Regions from separate parts of the Kitasatospora sp. NPDC057518 genome, predicted to be linked through region 3. Evidence: riboswitches for the same ligand, from Rfam matches in the RefSeq annotation. Region 3 holds a riboswitch; each other region holds the start of a gene.
What was found. A riboswitch is a leader RNA that binds a small molecule or an ion and turns the genes downstream of it on or off. The one in region 3 is predicted to bind cobalamin.
Positions count from the first base shown of each region.

Region 1 (3,984 bases), on a different contig from region 3:
TCGCGGCGGCCGGGGTGGTGCCCGCGGCGACGCCGCCGAAGGCGAGGGCGAAGGTCAGCGACGCCGCCCCGGACAGCCGGGCGAGGCGCGTGCCGAGTCCCCGGCTCACCGGTGACGCCCCGGGGCGGCCGCGGTGCGGCGACGGGCGACGAGGACGGCCCCGGCGCCGAGCGCGGTCAGCGCGCCGGCTCCCGCCGTCAGCGCCAGTGCCTGGCTTCCGGTACTGGCCAGGCCGCCTGAACCGGTCCGCACCGGTACGCCCCCGGCCTCGGCGACACCGCCGGACGACGGGGCGTCGGTGGCCGGGGCCGGCCCGGTCGTGGTGGGCGAACCCGTCGGGGAGGACGTCCCCGTCGGGGTACCTGTCGGCGTCCCGGTGGGAGTAGGCGTCGGCGTGCCCGCGAGGTCGCGGGACAGCGTCCCGAAGGAGATGCCGGTGGCACCGCCCAGCACCTGTGTGGACGCGCGGACGTCCGACCCCCGCTGCCCGGCCGCCGCGACGTTGAACCCGCCGTCGCCGTTCTGCTGCCCGGCGAGGAAGTCGAGCGCCTTGGCGATCTGTCCACCGTAGGCGGCCTGGCGCAGCGTCATGCCCTGGACGGCCAGCGCGGCCGAGTTGGTGGAGTCGCCGGACGCGCCGGGGAAGCCGCCGTCGGGCAGCTGCCGCGCGGCGAGCCAGCCGAGCCCCTGGTCGACCGCCCGGGCGGCCTCGTCCCCGGGGACGAGGGCGAGGGCCATGACGGCCATCGCCGTGCTGTCCACGTCGGAGTCGCCGGTGGCGGGGATCAGGCTCGGCCAGGAGCCGTCCGGGTGCTGGAGGCCCTTCAGGTAGGCGATCGCGGGGGCGGCGCTGGTGGACTCCCCGGCCCGGAGCTGGGCCATGACGGCGAGCGCCTGGGAGAAGACGGAGGTGGCGTAGGCGTAGTTGCCCGGGGCGGCGCAGCCGGTGGTCGCGTCGGCCTTGGCGCACACCAGCGCGGCGAGGGCGGCGATCAGGTCGTGGCCGCCGAAGTCCCGCGGGTTGCGGCCGACGGCCTGGGCGAGCAGCGCCTCCTTGCCGATGGACCCGCCGCCGGCGTACTCGGTGCCGATCGCGGTCCAGTCGTTGACGGTGCGCTCGCTCGCGTCCTTGCCCTGCTGGTCGAGGAAGTCGACGATCCGGCGCAGCGCGGCGTCGTCGGTGCCGGTCGCGGCGAGGGCGTAGGCCCCGTCGATGGTCAGGCCGAAGTCGGCGAAGGCCGGGAAGCCCTCGTAGTAGTGGCCGTCGATCAGCCGGGCCGGGTCGGTGAGGTAGGCGCTCCCCCTGGCCGCGTCGGGTTTCCTCCCCGCGGGCGGGGTCGGCGTGGTGGTGGGGCCGTCCGGGTTGTGCCGGACGGTGGTGAGGTCGGTACCGGTGAGGGCCAGGAGGGCCTGCTCGGTGGCGACGGCGTCCGGGTCGGTGGTCGACTCGTCGGGGCCGAGGCCGCCGTCCTTGCCCTGGCGGGCGGCGAGCCAGGCGGTGGCGGCGGCCCGGTGGGCGTCCTGGCCGGTGGCCCGGAAGACCTGGGCGGCGATCGCGGTGCTGGTGGTGTCGCCGGGGGCGCCGGGGTACGGGAGGAGGGAGCCGTCGGGCTGCTGGCTCGCCGCGAGCTGGTCGGCGGCCTTCCTGGCGGCCGCTTCGTAGCCGGGGGCGGTCCGCAGGGCGAGGGCGGCGATCGCGGTGGCGGACGGGTCGGACTCGCAGTGGTCACCCGCGACGATCATCGAACCGGCCATGCCGCCGTCGGCGCACTGGAAGGCCGCGAACCGGGCGAGGGCCGGGGCGGGCGGCGTCACGCCGGCGCGCTGGAGGGCGATGACGCCGAGGGACTGGACCCAGGGCGAGGACGCGCCGAGGAAGTCCCCGGCGGCGGTGCACCTGCCGTTCTCCCCCGCCCCCGTGCAGACGTGGTCGGTGAGCGCGGCGACCAGGTCGTGGCCGCCGAAGGCGCGCGGGTCGCGGCCGGTGCTCTCGGCGACGAGGGCCAGCAGGACGGCGGCCCTGGTGTCCGGCGCGCCGGTCGGCCCGTCGGGGTGCAGGAACGCGTCGGTGTGGGCGTCGAGGAAGGCGACCACCTTGCGCAGCGCCGGGTCCTGCGTCCCCGCCGCCGCGAGCGCGATGGCGGTGAGGGCGGTCCGGGGGTAGTCGGGCCCCGGGGCGGCCCAGTTCTCCATGTGGTCGCCGCCGACGAGTTGGCCGGCCAGCCAGGCCGCGGCGGCCGCCGGGTCGCCCGTGGCGGAGGGGGATCCGGTGGGGCTCGGGCTCGTGGTCGGGGTTGCCGAAGGGGAGGCGGAGGGCGAGGGGCCGCCGTTCCTGGCGCGGACGGAGTCCGGGGTGAAGTTCGGCGCCCCGCTGGTGCCACCGATGTCCGTACCGCCGTAGACCCAGGCCTCGACCTCGCCGGGCTCGGGCTTCTGCGTGCCGGCCCCGAACCGGCTGTAGGACCAGGTCTGTTGGCCGGGTTCGGCGATCCAGTACGACCAGTACGCGGTGGCCTGCGGGGTGTTGACGCACGGCTCCTCGGCCGGTGTCGGGTACTGGGCGCCGCCGTTGAAGGTCCCGGTCCCGAGCCGGCAGATGAAGGCCGGTCCGTCGTGCTCGGTGCCGGTCGTGGTGAAGCCGGCGTTGTGCAGCAGGTTCATGCCCGTCGTGGGGTGGGCGTCGCAGCCCCGGACGACGCCGCCGCCCCAGTGGGTGAAGTCGACGGCGACGATCGCGCCCGTCGTCGCCGTGCACTGCTCGATCGGGTCGGCCGAGGCGGTACCCGGGTACCCGAGCAGGACCGTGCCGCAGGCGGCGACGGCGACGGTGCCGGCGACCACCAGCGAGGCGAGGTCCCGGTTTCTGTGACGTGTGCGATTGCTGCTGACCCTCACGACGACTCCCTGGTCGGTCGACACGCGAGGCGACGGCGCAGCCGACGGTCGCCCGCGGGCACGGGGGCCGTCGAAACCGCGTCGTAGTCCGCGACGACGCAAGTGCTCTGTGAACAGACCCCCGGTCCAGGCATTCCGGCTCACCCACCCTCAGGTGGGTCCACGGTTGCGGGTCAGCGCCGGAGTTGGACCGGCTTCCCCTGAATGCCGAGGGCAAAAAATCGGTTCATCAGACCACGCTGACCGACGGAGAGTCAACGGGGCGTCAGGTCGATCACATCACCTCGTCGGGCGACGGACCTGTGCGGTAGCGTCCGCGGTGGCCGAGCGGGGGAACCCGGTGCGAACCCGGGGCTGACGCGCAGCGGTGTGGGGCGGTGACCGTGCCGTCCCGAGCCCGAATGCCCGCCCGGCCACGCACCACGGCGAATGCCGGCCCACGCGATCCGGGCGGCGACCGCTCCGGCAGTCGCGCGCCCCGAGCGGACGTGGGAGTCCCGGGGCAGGGTCGGCGCCCGCCACCCCAAGGAGCCTGTCCCGTGCCCCTCCCCACCCCGTCCCGCGCCGCCTCGGCGACCACCGTCGCGCTGACGGCCGGAGCCCTGCTGCTCTCCGCCGTCCCCGCCCACGCGACGGCCACCCCGGCCCAGATAGCCACCTCCAAGAGCACCGGCGTCACGTACCTGAAGTCCCTCCAGGCCGCCGACGGCAGCTACGTCACCGGCGGCGGACTCTCCAACGAGTGGGCGTTCAGCGCGCTCGCCGCCGCCGGAACGGCCGCCGCCGACGTGACCCCCGGCGGGGACACCGGCAGGAACGCCCGCCTCGTCTACCGCAACCAGCTCGCCGCCCCCGGCTGGCCCGGCACCTCGCCCGTGGCCACGGACTACGAGCGCGCCGTCCTCAACGCCTACGCGGCCGGCATCGACCCCGCCCGCGTCGGCCCCGGCCGCAACCTCCTCGCCGACCTCACCGCCTACTGGCAGACCGCCGAACCCGGCTACTACGGCCCGTCCGCCAACTTCAACGGCACCGTCTTCGGCCTGCTCGCCCTCGCCGGCGCCAGGACCCAGGCCGGCGCCCAGCGCG
Region 1 covers NZ_JBHVEU010000256.1:907-4,890, reverse strand. The annotation lists gene ACFU7Z_RS24615 (hypothetical protein) at 1-109, opposite strand, end outside; gene ACFU7Z_RS24610 (prenyltransferase/squalene oxidase repeat-containing protein) at 106-2,895, opposite strand; cobalamin riboswitch at 3,003-3,147, opposite strand; cobalamin riboswitch at 3,226-3,302, shown strand; gene ACFU7Z_RS24605 (hypothetical protein) at 3,435-3,984, shown strand, end outside.
Region 1: it holds a riboswitch for cobalamin, as region 3 does, so the genes downstream of both, ACFU7Z_RS24610 (prenyltransferase/squalene oxidase repeat-containing protein) here and ACFU7Z_RS04565 (prenyltransferase/squalene oxidase repeat-containing protein) in region 3, are expected to answer to the same signal.

Region 2 (3,984 bases), on a different contig from region 3:
CCTCGCCCACCTTCGCCCCGCAGACCGCCAAGATCCTCGCCCCGCTCGGCTACCTGACGGTGCGACAGGTCGCGGCGGCCGTGGAAGCGGTGGAGGCCGCCCGGTGACCGCCGTCCGGATCCCCGGCCGGGCCCGTGTCGTCGTCGCCCTGGCCGCTTTCATCGGGCTGGTGGCCTTCACCTGGCCGTTCGTGGTCGCGCCCGGGCGGTTCGGCTCCAACTACGCGCCGCCGCTGATCTTCGGTGCCCTGCTGGTCCTGGTGCTCGCCGTCGTCATCGCGGAGATCTCCGCGGGCGGCATCGACGCCAAGGCCCTCGCCATGCTCGGCGTCCTGTCCGCCGTCAACGCCGGACTCCGCCCGCTCGGCGCCGGGACCGCCGGAGTGGAGACGGTCTTCTTCATCCTGGTGCTGGCCGGCCGGGTCTTCGGCCCCGGCTTCGGCTTCACCCTCGGCTGCACCTCGCTGTTCGCCTCCGCGCTGCTCACCGGCGGCGTCGGCCCCTGGATGCCGTACCAGATGTTCGGCTGCGCCTTCGTCGGCATGCTCGCCGGGCTGCTGCCGGGGGCCGGGCGGCGCTGGGAGGTGCCGCTGCTGGCCGGGTACGGGGCGTTCTCCGGCTACCTCTTCGGCTTCCTGCTGAACCTCTCCTTCTGGCCGTTCTCCACCGACCCGAACAGCTCGATCGCCTACCTGCCGGGCCTGCCCTTCACCGAGCAGTGGCACCGCTACCTGCTGTTCGACCTGGCCACCTCGCTCGGCTGGGACACCGGCCGCGCCGTCACCACCTTCACCGCCGTGCTCGTCGTCGGGCCGGCCGTCCTCACCGTCTTCCGCCGCGCGGCCCGCCGCGCCAACTTCGAGCCCACGGTGCGCTTCGAGGCCCCGCCCGGCCCGCACGCCCCAGCCGGCCAGGACGCCACGCCCGGCCCGGACACCACGGTGGGGCCGCCGCCCGTCGCGCGGCCCACCGGCCCGGCGCACCCCTGAACCGAAAGGCCGACCATCGTGCCCAAGCCCGCGAAGCACCGGACGATGACGCTGGACGGGGTCGACGTCGTCGTCCTGACCCCGGAACAGCACGCCGCACTGGAATCCGCCCGCCGCCAGCTGGGCGGAGCGCAGGCGCAGGTCGCCAGGATGAGGTCAGACCTCCAGCGGGGACGGCAGCTGCTGGTCGAAGCTGAACGGATACTGGCGGGCATCCCGGCCGACCAGCTCGCGCGACTGGACGGCCGACTGGGTCCGGGACGCGGCCTGACCGGACTGCTCGCGGACATCCGCGCCGCCCTGCCGCGCACGCCGGACACCCCGACGCGGACCTGACCACCGGCCCCGCGAGCCGTGGTGGCGTTCCACCATGCGGACGGGTTCCGAGATTCCCGCGCCGGGCCCGGTGTTTTGCCCCTAAGCTGACGGTGCAGCTGGTTCGCCCTGTCCGCCAGGCAGGGCGTCGCAAGAGGGAACCCGGTGACGCCTTTCGACTGGCCAGTCCGGGACTGCCCCGCAGCGGTGAGTGGGAACGACCGCCGTCATACGCACTGGACCCGGGACGGGTCTGGGAAGCGACGGCCAGTAGGTGTCCGCCCTTCACGGGACGGACGCGCCCGCGAGTCCGAAGACCTGCCACTGCCCGCCCGCGGACGACCCGCGCGCGGCTATCCGGTGACCTCGTGGGCGGGTCGGCGACCATACCAGGCGGACCAGGCCCGTACGTTCCCGTGACGGCCGCCGCCGGGTACGTCATCCCTTCGCGCCTTCGTGCCGTCTCCGGGTACCTGAGGAGAACAGACTCGCGAAGGAGAGTCCCTTGACCACGAAGTCCGCAGCCGCGGCGAGCGTCGCCACCGCGTACGGCTACCCCCGCCAGGGCCGGGGCCGGGAGCTCAAGAAGGCCATCGAGGGCTACTGGAAGGGCTCGGTCACCGCCGAGGTGCTGCTGGCCACCGCCGCCGACCTGCGCCGGGGGAACTGGCAGCAGCTCGCCGACTCCGGCGTCGAAGAGGTCCCGACCGGTGACTTCTCGTTCTACGACCACGTGCTGGACACCACCGTCGCCGTCGGCGCGATCCCGCCCCGGCACCGGGCCGCCGTCGAAGCCGACCCGCTGGACGGGTACTTCGCCATGGCGCGCGGCAACCAGGACGTCGCCCCGCTGGAGATGACCAAGTGGTTCGACACCAACTACCACTACCTGGTCCCTGAGTTGGGGCCGGACACGGTGTTCACGGCGAACCCGGCCAAGGCGGTGGGCGAACTGCGCGAGGCGCTGCTGCTCGGCCACGCGGCCCGGCCGGTGCTGGTCGGGCCGGTCACCTACCTGCTGCTCGCCAAGCCGGCGCCCGGGGTGGCCGCCGACTTCCAGCCGATCACCCTGCTGGACCGGCTGCTGCCCGTCTACGCGGAGCTGCTGGCCGGGTTGCGCGCCGCCGGCGCCGACTGGGTGCAACTGGACGAGCCCGCACTGGTCCAGGACCGCACCCCGGCCGAGCTCAACGCCGCCGCCCGCGCCTACCGCGAGCTGGGCGCCCTCACCGACCGGCCCAAGCTGCTGGTCGCCAGCTACTTCGACCGGCTCGGCGACGCCCTGCCGGTCCTGGCGAAGGCCCCGATCGAGGGTCTGGCACTGGACTTCACCGGCCCGGCCGCGGCCAACCTGGAGGACCTCGCCGCCGCCGGCGGCCTGCCCGGCAAGCGGCTGGTGGCGGGGGTGATCGACGGGCGCAACATCTGGATCAACGACCTGGAGAAATCCCTCACGACCCTGGCGACCCTGCTGGGCCTCGCCGACACCGTCGACGTCGCGCCGTCCTGCTCCCTGCTGCACGTGCCGATCGACGCCACCCTCGAACGCGACATCGACCCGCAGATCGCCCGCTGGCTGGCCTTCGCCAAGCAGAAGGCCACCGAGGCGGCGCTGCTCGCCCGCGGCCTGCGCGAGGGCACCGGCGCGATCGCCGCCGACCTCGCCGCCAACCGGGCAGACCTGGCCTCCCGCGCGGGCTCGCCGATCACCCGCGACCCGGCGGTGCGCGCCCGGATCGCCGCCGTCACCGACGCGGACGCCCGCCGCGCCCAGGCCTACCCGCAGCGGGCCGAGGCCCAGCGCGCCCGGCTCGGCCTGCCGCTGCTGCCGACCACCACCATCGGCTCCTTCCCGCAGACCACCGAACTGCGCGTCGCCCGGGCCGACCTGACGGCCGGTCGGATCGACGGCGCCACGTACCGGGAGCGGATGGAGGCCGAGGTCCGCGAGGTCATCGCGTACCAGGAGAAGGCCGGCCTGGACGTCCTGGTGCACGGCGAGCCCGAGCGCAACGACATGGTCCAGTACTTCGCCGAGCAGCTCACCGGCTACCTGGCCACCCGGCACGGCTGGGTGCAGTCCTACGGCACCCGGTACGTGCGCCCGCCGGTCCTCGCCGGGGACATCTCCCGGCCGCACCCGATGACCGTCGACTGGTTCCGCTACGCGCAGGGCCTGACCGACCGTCCGGTCAAGGGCATGCTCACCGGCCCGGTCACCATGCTCGCCTGGTCCTTCGTCCGCGACGACCAGCCGCTCGCCGACACCGCCCGCCAGGTCGCCCTCGCCCTGCGCGACGAGGTCGTCGACCTCGAGGCCGGGGGCGCCGCAGTCGTCCAGGTCGACGAGCCGGCCCTGCGCGAGACCCTCCCGCTGCGGGCCGCCGCCCGCCCGGCGTACCTGGACTGGGCCACCGAGGCCTTCCGCCTCGCCACCTCCGGCGTCCGCGCCGACACCCAGATCCACACCCACATGTGCTACGCCGAGTTCGGCGCCATCATGACGGCGATCGACGACCTCGACGCCGACGTCATCTCCCTGGAGGCGACCCGCTCCCACATGGAGGTCGCCGGCGAGCTGGCCGAGGCGGGCTACCCGCGCGAGGTCGGCCCCGGCGTCTGGGACATCCACTCCCCGCGCGTCCCCAGCACCGAGGAGGCCGTCTCCCTGCTGCGCGCGG
Region 2 covers NZ_JBHVEU010000256.1:8,647-12,630, forward strand. The annotation lists gene ACFU7Z_RS24625 (ABC transporter ATP-binding protein) at 1-107, shown strand, start outside; gene ACFU7Z_RS24630 (ECF transporter S component) at 104-988, shown strand; gene ACFU7Z_RS24635 (hypothetical protein) at 1,007-1,324, shown strand; cobalamin riboswitch at 1,407-1,644, shown strand; gene metE (5-methyltetrahydropteroyltriglutamate--homocysteine S-methyltransferase) at 1,809-3,984, shown strand, end outside.
Region 2: it holds a riboswitch for cobalamin, as region 3 does, so the genes downstream of both, metE (5-methyltetrahydropteroyltriglutamate--homocysteine S-methyltransferase) here and ACFU7Z_RS04565 (prenyltransferase/squalene oxidase repeat-containing protein) in region 3, are expected to answer to the same signal.

Region 3 (3,984 bases):
AGTAGGCGCTGCCGGTCGGGTTGGTGCAGGTCGTCGGCAGGGCGTTGATGGTGCAGACGAAGCCCGGGTAGCGCGGGTGGAAGGCGTACGAGAATCCGGCGCCGGTGAGCGCGGCCAGGCCGCTGGCCGGGTCGCCGGGCGCGCAGCCGGTCTGGATGCCGCCGCCGACGGCGGTGAAGTCGACCACGACGGTGACGCCGGTGGTGCCGCCGCAGGCGGCCGCCCGCGCCTGCGGGGCCTGGACGGCGCAGACGCCGAGCAGTCCGGCGGTGAGGGCCGCCGAGGCGGCGATCGACCCGAGCGTACGGCGGGCCGGGGTGGGGGTGTCGCTCATCGGTGAACTCCTCGCGGTGTCAGCGTGGTTCAGCGCGTGGCCGGAACCGGCGGGCAGGCCTGGGTCGGGGCGTCGGGGGCGGCCCCGGAGGCGGAGAGCGTGGACAGCGGGGTGCCCGCGAGGCCGAGGACGGCCTGCGCCGTGGCCCGGGCGCCGGTGCCCGCGTTGAAGCCGGTCGCGTCGTAGGCGACGGCACCGCGGACCGCCGGGTCGGCGGAGCAGCCCTGCTGGAGCTTCACCAGCCGGCCCCACGCCTTGAGGCCAGGGCCGAGGCGTCCGCCGGAGAGCAGCGCCTGGGTGGCCAGGCCGGTGCTGTTGGCGTTGGAGGCGGTCGCCCCGGCGGCCGCGAAGCCGCCGTCGGCGTTCTGGTGGGCGGTGAGCCAGCCCAGGCCCGTGTTCGCCTTGGCGGCGCGGCCGGTGGCGGCGAGGGCCTGGACGGCGAGCGCGGTGGCGTCGGCGTCGCTGGTGCAGGCGGCCTGGCCGAAGGAGAGCGGGAAGCCGCCGTCCGCGCACTGGCTGTTCGCCAGGAAGTCCACGGCCGCCGCCGGGGCGCCACCGGGCGTGCGGTGCAGGGCGATCACGGCGAGGGACTGGCCGAAGGCGTTGCTGTAGTCGCCCCACTGGGAGCGGTCGGAGAACCGGCCCTCGGCGGTCTGCAGCGAACGCAGGCGGGCCGGCAGGTCGACGCCGCCGAAGGCCGCCGGGTCCCCGCCGCGGACCTCGACGGCGAGCAGCAGCTTGGCGGTCGCGCCCGCGTAGGCCTCGGTGGTGCCGTCGCCGAGGTAGCCGCCGATGATCTCGGGCTTCGCCAGCCAGGCGGTGGCCTTCGCGGCGGCCTCGTCGGAGCCGCGCGAGGCGGCGAAGGCCAGTACGGCGTCGATGGTGAGGCCCTGGTCGGGGTAGGCGGTCCCGTTGAAGACGGACTCGAAGTGGTCGCCGTCGACGAGCTGGCGGGCCAGCCAGCCGCCCGCGGCGGCGTCGGGGCGGACCGTCGGGGACGAGGTCGCGGCGGCGGGCGCGTTCTCGGGCGCGGCGTGGGCGGCGGTGGCCGCCGGGAGTGCGGTGGCGAGCGCCACGGCGGGTATCGCGAGCAGACCGAGGGCGCGGCGGAGCGTGGGCATGGTGACCTTTCCGGGCCCGCGCGCAGGGGCCCGGAGGGCGGCGGCGACAGCCGGGGCGGCCCTCGGGGCTCCGGCCCGCGGACCACGACGGGAGGAGGGACGACACACCTCCGCCGACGGGTACTCGGGCTCGCCTCCGACCAGGAGCCGGCGGCCTACCGTTGCGGGCCAGCGCCGGATTCGAACCGGACTTCCCCCAGCGGCGGAGTCACAACATGACGGCCCATCATGGCGATACGGAAAAGATCCGGTCAAGGGTTCGAACGTGACATCACGGTGGCCGCCGCCCGACATCGCGACGCGCCCCTCCCGGCCGCCGACGCGACCAGGGCGTCCCGGACGGCAGAATGCCTCCCATGCGGCACATCTTCGTCATCGGCATCGGCGCGGGCGACCCCGACCACCTCACCCTGCAGGCGGTCAAGGCGCTCGCCCGCACGGACGTCTTCTTCATCCTCGACAAGAACGAGGACCGGCAGGACCTGATCCGGCTGCGCCGCCGGATGCTGGCCGAGCACGGCCGGCCAGGCCACCGGGTGGTCGAGGCACCGGACGCGGAGCGGGACCGGACCACCCCCGCGTACGCGGCCGCCGTGGACGACTGGCGCGTCCGCCGGGCCGACCTGGTCGAGCAGTTGCTCTCCGAGCACCTCGGTGAGGGCGAGACGGGCGCGTTCCTGGTCTGGGGTGACCCGAGCCTCTACGACAGCGTCATCGCCGTGGTGGACGACGTCCTGGCCCGCGGCGCCGTCGGCTTCGACTACGAGGTGGTCCCGGGCATCAGCAGCGTCTCCGCGCTCGCCGCCCGCCACCGCACCACGCTGACCCGGGTCGGCCGCCCGGTGCAGATCACCACCGGCCGCCGACTGGCCGAGGGCCTCCCCGAGGGCGTGGACGACGTCGTGGTGATGCTCGACGGCCGCGCCGCCTTCACCGGGATCGACCCGGAGGGGCTGGAGATCCGCTACGGCGCGTACCTCGGCACCCCCGACGAGATCCTCGTCGCCGGGCCGCTGGCCGAAGCCGCCCCGCGGATCAGCGAGTTGCGCGAGTCGGCCCGCGAACGCAAGGGCTGGATCATGGACACCTACCTGCTGCGGCGCTCCGGGAGCTGACCGGCGAGCGCCGCCCCGGTTCGACCCCCGGCCGACACTCGGACACCGGCCTCGCGCCCGGCCGTCACTCCACCCGGCCGGTGCGCTCCCGGACCGGTGCCGGTGCGCTCTGGGCCAATTCCGGCACCGGGCTGCTGCCTAACGTTCCGTCATGAGATCGAGCAGGACGGCCTTTTGGGCTCGTCCGGCTCGACCGCGCCGCGCCGCCGCCCGCTCCGGGCGGCGGCCCGAACCCATGACTGGAGGCCGTCGAGGTGCCTGCAATGCCGGTCGGCGGGCTGGTCCCCCGCACGGAGAACGTCACCGAACACGCCGCCGACGTCGTCGTCCGCAACGCCCGGATCCACACCGGGGACGCCCGCCGCCCGCAGGCCGGCGCCCTCGCCATCCGGAACGGCCTGATCACGGCCGTCGGGGACGACGCGGACGTCGCCCCGGCCGTCGGCCCGTCCACGGTGGTGGTCGACGCGCTCGGCCGCCGCGTGGTGCCCGGCCTCAACGACGCGCACCTGCACGTGATCCGCGGCGGCCTCAACTACGTCCTGGAGCTGCGCTGGGACGGCGTGCGGTCGCTGCGCCAGGGCCTGGCGATGCTGCGGGAGCAGGCCGCCCGTACGCCCCGGGGGCAGTGGGTGCGGGTGGTCGGCGGCTGGTCGGCGGAGCAGTTCGCCGAGCGGCGGCTGCCGACGCCCGCCGAGCTGAACGAGGCGGCGCCGGACACCCCGGTGTTCGTCCTCCACCTCTACCAGTCAGCGGTCCTCAACCGCGCCGCGCTGCGCGCCGTCGGCTACACCCGCGACACCCCGGACCCGCAGGGCGGCCAGATCGTCCGGGGCCGCGGCGGCGAGCCCAACGGCATGCTGCTGGCCGCCCCGAGCGCCCTGGTCCTCTACTCCACGCTCGCCAAGGCCCCGACGCTGGAGGGCGAGGAGCGCAGGACGTCCACCCGGCACTTCCTGCGCGAGCTGAACCGCTTCGGGCTGACCTCCGCGATCGACGCCGCCGGCGGGTTCCAGAGCTTCCCGGAGAACTACGCCACGGTGACCGAACTCGCCCGCGAGGGGCTGCTCTCGCTGCGCATCGCCTACCACCTGTTCCCGCAGACCCCCGGCCAGGAGCTGGACGACCTCACCCGCTGGGTCGAGACGGTCCGGCCCGGGGACGGCGACGAGTGGCTGCGGCTGAACGGCGCCGGCGAGAACCTCACCTGGGCCGCCGCCGACTTCGAGAACTTCGCCGAGCCGCGCCCCGAACTGAACGCCTACGAAGGGGAGTTCGCCAAGGCCGTGCGCCTGCTCACCGAGCACGGCTGGGGCTTCCGGCTGCACGCGACGTACGACGAGACGATCCGGCGCGACCTCGCGGTGTTCGAGGGGCTCGCCGCCGAGGGGCTCTTCCCCGCCGGGAACCGGTG
Region 3 covers NZ_JBHVEU010000025.1:188-4,171, forward strand. The annotation lists gene ACFU7Z_RS04560 (flagellar hook-length control protein FliK) at 1-334, opposite strand, end outside; gene ACFU7Z_RS04565 (prenyltransferase/squalene oxidase repeat-containing protein) at 364-1,455, opposite strand; cobalamin riboswitch at 1,553-1,693, opposite strand; gene cobF (precorrin-6A synthase (deacetylating)) at 1,812-2,570, shown strand; gene ACFU7Z_RS04575 (amidohydrolase) at 2,834-3,984, shown strand, end outside.